One region of the Weissella paramesenteroides genome, then DNA from elsewhere that is predicted to be linked to it. Evidence: predicted binding sites of a transcription regulator. Region 1 holds the regulator's gene; the other holds the start of a gene.
The links. The regulator Rex, encoded in region 1, represses fermentation and respiration genes when NADH is low (regulators of the CRP and FNR family bind a similar motif). The targets are predictions, from matches to a motif close to TTGTGAANTANTTCACAA.

Region 1 (3,434 bases):
TGGATTCCCGTTTTGAAGAACGATTAACTAGTGTTGGGTTTACCACACTAACACCAATTCAGGAAGCTGTCGCTGAACCGCTAGCAAGTGGCCAATCGATTGATGCACTTGCACCAACAGGGACAGGGAAAACATTGGCTTTCACGTGGCCATTGCTACCTGAATTGGTGCCAGAAGATGGTGAACAGCTATTGATCTTGGCACCATCACAAGAATTAGCCATGCAGACAACTCGTGTTATCCGTGATTGGGCGAATGTTTTATCGTTGAAGGTATTATCCTTAACAGGTGGTGCAAATATTAAGCATCAACTGGACCGATTAAAAAAACATCCAGAAATTTTGATTGGTACGCCAGGACGTGTTAGTGAATTAATTGCAAATGGTAAACTAAAATTGGAACGTTTACGTACGTTGATTTTAGATGAAGCAGATGAATTGTTACGCGATGACACAGCAAATCAAATTGACCTGATTTGGGATGCTATTGATGACGATGATGTACAAGTTGCATTATTTGGTGCAACAGAAGTTGATCAGTCAACAGCAAGTGGTTTGTTTAACCGCGATTTTTTGCGTATCGATCAACGTCAGGTTAAAATTCCGACAGCAATTAAACATGAATTTTGGCCAACAGCACGTGATCAACGCCAAAAAAGATTGCGCCAATTGGCAACGCAAAAACATTTTCAAGCAATCGTATTTTTTAACACAACGAAGCAATTAAAAATAACGGCAAGCTTTTTAGCCCATGAACATGTTGCAATGGCTACGCTGGTACGTGGTGATTCTAGTACGACCAGATCAAAATCATTAACGAACTTCCGTCAGGGGAAAGCAAAATTTTTACTCACAACAGATGTGGCTGCTAGAGGCCTTGATATTCCTGATTTACCGGCAATTATAAATTTTGATTTACCACGTGATGGAGAAACATACACACATCGTGCTGGGCGTACTGGGCGTATGGGTAAGGCAGGTACGGTAATTTCCTTTGGAAACGATCATGATTATCGTGATTTAAAAAAAATGGTAACAGTTGATATTCAGACCATTTCTGGTAATCATGTATTACCAAGTAAAAAAACAGCGATTGTTGCTGAGAAAATAGCACCACGCAAGCCGGCAACGCCTAGTTCATCTTCAACATCAGACAAGCCACGGACTAATAATAAGGCAACACAACGTAAGAAGTCTGAGGTGACAAACGTTATTTCACGTCAGGAGCGCTTTGATAAAGAAAAGCGCGCAAAGCGTAAGCATCGTAAAAATAAGGGTAAGCCAAAACATAATTAATACATTTTTAGCCAAAAAAGACAGCGAGACAAAAGTCGTTTTGAAGCCGGTGTGTAACGTAGTTTTCGTCATTTTTGGCCGAAGCAAAGCGAAGGACAGAAATGTCGTAAATTGCGTTACATTGAGGCTTCAGACTTTTGGAACGCGTTTATGCTGTCAAACTAACATGCGTTTAATTAATATCTTTTAGCACAAAAAGAAGAGGCTGAGACAACATCTGTCCCAGCCTCTTCTTTTTTAAGGTTATCACCGAAGTTTCAGTCACTTTTTTATCAAAAATCCAGCATTCCGGAAACGCTTACAGAAAATGGTGGTTTGTGAATTAATAATTGTTATTTCGTTCACATAATGTGCTATATATGGTATGATTATAACTAATAAGAGGTTCACAATGTTGGAGTTAGATTGTGAAATAGTTAAAATTTGGAAAAAGAGGTCGAACAAAATGGTTGAACATGATATTCCTAGAGCAACGGCAAAACGATTGCCAATTTACTATCGTTATTTGAAGTTGTTGTTAGATTCTGGGACTGTCCGCGTTTCATCAAATGAATTATCTGATGCAGTAAAGTTTGATGCTGCAACAATTCGACGTGATTTTTCTTATTTTGGAGCACTAGGAAAACGTGGGTATGGGTATGACGTGGAAGCTTTGATGAAGTTTTTTGGTGAAATTTTGAATCAAGATACTTTAGCTTCTGTTGCATTAGTCGGAGTAGGAAATCTAGGACAAGCTTTGTTGAATTTTAATTTTCACCAAAGTTCAAATGCACGCATTGCAGCAGCATTTGATGTTAATCCTGATATTGTTAATACAATTCAATCAGGAATTCCTGTATATAGTTTAGATGATTTAGAGAAGCAAATTACAGATCAACGAATTGACGTTGCAATTGTCACCGTACCTGCTGATGTTGCGCAAGACGTTGCTAAGCGCTTGGCAACGGCAGGCATTCGAGGTATTTTGAATTTCACGCCATTGCGTTTAGATGTACCAAAATCAATTCGCGTTCAGAACGTTGACTTAACAAATGAGTTGCAAACGTTGTTGTACTTTATTAATAATTTTGGTGAAAAGTAAATAATAAATACAAAAAAACATTGATGAAATGACATCAATGTTTTTTTGTGTTTTGTATATAAATGGGATAGTTTAGTCGTTGATATAGATAAAATCTGCGGCATGTTGTGTGACTTGGATTGTCCTATCGCCAGAAACTAACACCAATGGTCCATCAAATGGCAGGCGTTCTTTGATTGTCCAAGTGCTGTTTAGGTCTAGATGTAAAGTTTCAGTATATTGTAGTAACTCTAAATCCTCAGTAAAACTGTTAATAGTAACAGTTTCATTATCAGTTGCTTCACGCAATGTCCGTAATGATTTTGGAGAGTAGTGGTGGTCAATATCAGGAATGACAAGACCTTGGGGACTTAGTGATGGGAAATCTAAATATTTATCTAGCGCATTGATGAATTGATCATTTGCATCATGATCAAGATGATCAGCATTAGAATGAGCTTCGGAAATTGACAGTCCTAGTTTTGTGGCACCAAATGTCTCGATCAAACGATGTGATCGGATTAAACGTAAGGCAGTTTCACGTCCAGGTTTCGTTAATGTGACACCATAATAAGGGACCACGTCAACTTCGCCCGCTTCTTGAAGTTTTGCTAACATGTTTGAAACTGATGAAGGGGTTACATTTAAATGCTCAGCAATTTGATTATTTGAAATTTTTGTTGACTCATCGCCGCCGCTTAATTCTAAGATTGTTTGTAAATACTGGGTTTTAGAAATCGATTCGGTCATAATGTGAAAATTCCTCGTTTGTTGTGTAGTAGTTAAGGCTGTTAATTGTATGTTGAAACAGGTAGTCATGTTTTATTTCAGGAAAACAAAATTATATGTTTGTTAAAACATTTATGATAGGTTATCATAATTATGGAAAATTAAATAGTAACTGATACAAGTCAGAAACAAGTTTTGGAGGCTAGATATGCAAGAAGTACAAATGTGCCAAGAGAACAAGTTAGTCCAATGTGCTGTAATTCGGCAACTATTACAAAGCTCACGAGATATTCCAGAGCAGACTGTCTGTCAGCTGATTGCATCATTGGAATCAATGGTTGCTGGCCAGC
Region 2 (3,434 bases), 410 kb from region 1:
TGCAACTCTCATCTTTGATCAGGGTGTGCGGCAAGCATTTCCCGCCATTGATTTTTATCAGGCAGTTGGTCTCGTAATGACAGCCGATAGTATATCAAAATTAGCGCAAAAAGCTCATTTAGATGGTGAAAATTTATTGGACACGATTGCTAGGTGGAATGATAGTCAATCATCTGGTGTCGATGCTGAGTTTGGTCGGAAAACTGCAATGGATCGTGGCCTAAATTTGGCACCTTATTATGCAATTCACATCAAGCCGGCGATTCATTATACGATGGGTGGCATTAAAATAAATAAATTAACGGAAGTGCTGACAGAGACCGGCAACAAAATTAATGGTTTATATGCGGCTGGTGAAGTGACTGGTGGATTACACGGCAATAATCGCATTGGGGGAAACTCCATTGCAGAAACGGTTATTTTTGGGCGCCAAGCCGGCATTCAAGTAGCAAAATACATTTTTAGTAATGAATTGAAAAATTAGCATGTTATTGATATTAATAAATTTTGTATGACTAATTGTTGCATTTGCGGCAATTAGTCTTTTTTATAAAAAAATAAAGACCATACAACTTGTAAACGCCAGTTGTACGGTCTCGGATGGACATCTATTTTATATATTATTGTGCCGTATAGCCACCATCAACCACAAATTCTGAACCGGTTGCAAATTTTGATTCGTCTGAAGCTAGGAACACACACATGTAAGCTATATCATCTGGTTCACCTAAGTGTCCCATTGGAGTTTTAGAACGTTGTGACATTGCTTCAACCATGCCAGGTGTACTTTCAACCATTGGTGTTCTGATATAACCTGGATGAACTGAATTGATGCGAATATCATAATCTTTTAGTGCGCAGTCAACAGCTGCAGATTTAGACATGATGCGGACAGCACCCTTTGAAGCATTATAAGCACCTAAATTAGAATCACCAACAAAGCCTTCAATTGATGACATATTAATGATTGATGCACCGAGATGCTTGTTTTTCATTCGTTGAATCCCTAAACGAGTACCAAAGAATACACCATCTAAATTAACTGCCATAATCTGACGCCACTCTTCAGTTGTCGTATTTTCAATACTATTACCAACGGCAATACCAGCATTATTTACTAGTGTTGAAACAGGCCCGAATATTTGTTCAGTTTGATTAAAAAGGTCAACCCAACCAGCTTCATCAGAGGAATCATGCTGGATGAAACGAATAACATCTGGGGTACCAATTTTTTGAGCAGCTTCTTCACCGATTTGTGCCCGGCGACCTGTAATGACAACTTTAGCACCTTCTTGAACGAATCTATTTGCAATTGCCCAGCCAATCCCCAAAGAACCACCAGTAACAATTGCGACTTTTCCCTTTAACCGTTCACCCATTTTTAAGCCCTCCAAAAATTCTATATTTTCTTTATATGTGAATTATATCACATGGTGAAGGGGGTTTGTAAAATAAAAATAATGATTTTTTTTAAAATAGTATTTAAATAGCGAATTATAACTAAAAATTTATAAATAACAACCTTATTTTTATTGTTATAAAATTCACTATTTCGTTTTTTGTTAATAGCGTATATAATCAAAGCGGGTAATCGTTTATGTAAATACTTATATGCGATTAATTGGGATATAAAATGAAATTACTTACCAAAAATCATTAATATGTATTTACAAAAACCACTTGATAATATTTGCGTAAGCGTTTACTATATAGGCGAAGGTTAGTTTTTATATAGAAGGAGATTTTATGATGGAAGCACTTGTTTTAACTGGTATTAAGGAATTGACTGTAAAAGACATTGATCGGCCAAAAGTTTTACCAAATGAGGTATTGATTCATACGGCATTTGCTGGTATCTGCGGGACTGATCATGCATTGTATGCAGGATTACCAGGTTCTGCAGAGGCTGTTCCGCCAATTGTGTTGGGACATGAGAATTCAGGCGTTGTTGCGGAAGTTGGAGATGCAGTGACAAATGTTAAAGTTGGCGATCGTGTCACCGTTGATCCAAACATTTATTGTGGTCAGTGTAAGTATTGCCGAACGGGCCGTCCAGAATTATGTGAAAACTTATCAGCAGTTGGTGTTACACGTGATGGTGGGTTTGAAGAATACTTTACGGCACCTGCATCTGTAGTGTATCAAATTCCTGATAACGTCTCATTGAAATCAGCTTCTGTTGTAGAACCAATTTCATGTGCTGTACACGGGATCAAATTGCTAAAACTATCACCATACCAGAAAGCACTAGTTATTGGTGATGGGTTCATGGGTGAGTTATTTGTTCAAATTCTTCAAGCCTACGGTATTCACCAGGTAGATTTAGCTGGTATTGTTGATGAAAAATTGGCAATGAATAAGGCACAATTTGGTGTTCAAAATACATTTAATACAAAGAATGGCGATCAAATTCCTGCCGAAGAATATGATGTTGTAATTGAAGCTGTTGGTATGCCACAAACCCAAGAAGAAGCAATTGCAGCAGCTGCGCGTGGTGCGCAAGTACTTATGTTTGGTGTTGGTGGTCCTGATGCGACATTTGAAATGAATACTTATGAAATCTTCCAAAAGCAATTAACAATCCAAGGCTCATTTATTAATCCAAATAGTTTTGAGGATTCACTAGCTCTGCTATCATCAGGTAAATTAAATGTTGAGGCGTTGATGTCACATGAACTAGATTACAAAACGGTAGATGATTTTGTTAATGGTAAGTTGGGGGTTGTATCAAAGGCGGTTGTTAAAGTCGGTGGTGAAGAGGCGTAAAAATGGATAGTGTGGGGGAGAAGCAAGCACAGCGAAGTCTATCAATGAGCGCTTCAATCATGTATTTCATAATTTCCTTGATTCTTAATTCTTTAGGAAATGTATTGACTTTGGTTACATCAGCACATGTACATCCATCGTTTCTAGGGTCAGCATATTGGACCGCAGGTGAAGCTAATTTAGGTAATGCAATTTTAGGAAATAACTCATTAGCGCTGTTTTGGGCGTTTCTAGTTCTTGGTATGTTGATATCATTTTTGAACGCACTGTTAATGAGAAAATTGGATTGGAAGCGGATCTTCGGTAACTTTATTTTCATGTTACCATTCTCTATTTTTATCCAATGGTTCTCGAATATCTTTAATCAAATCATGCCAGATGCAACGACATTACCAATGGTTATTTTGTACACGATTATTAATTTTATCGGTGTTGCGCTTATTGCGACAGCGATTTCTATCTATCAAAGAGTAAACTTGGTTTTGCATCCTGCAGATGATTTGATGCAAATTCTCAGATTTAAATATTTTAAAGGATCAGCTTTTAAAGCAATGTGGGCATCTTATATTCCGCCAACTATTTTTGCGATAATTGCGTTTATTATTACTTTCCCGTCACTTTATAATTTTGGGATTGGAACATTGTTTGCGTTCCTTTTCCAGGGGAGT

Region 2: a site for Rex is predicted at 1,533-1,550, ahead of QRX23_RS05190 (zinc-dependent alcohol dehydrogenase family protein). Genes of this name have one in related genera too.

Annotation. Positions count from the first base shown of each region.
Region 1 is NZ_CP130559.1:651,682-655,115, forward strand. Features, by position in the region: gene QRX23_RS03255 (DEAD/DEAH box helicase) at 1-1,295, shown strand, start outside; gene QRX23_RS03260 (redox-sensing transcriptional repressor Rex) at 1,741-2,376, shown strand; gene QRX23_RS03265 (metal-dependent transcriptional regulator) at 2,449-3,105, opposite strand; gene QRX23_RS03270 (hypothetical protein) at 3,293-3,434, shown strand, end outside.
Region 2 is NZ_CP130559.1:1,062,647-1,066,080, reverse strand. Features, by position in the region: gene QRX23_RS05200 (flavocytochrome c) at 1-484, shown strand, start outside; gene QRX23_RS05195 (SDR family oxidoreductase) at 621-1,379, opposite strand; gene QRX23_RS05190 (zinc-dependent alcohol dehydrogenase family protein) at 1,750-2,766, shown strand; gene QRX23_RS05185 (fructose permease) at 2,769-3,434, shown strand, end outside.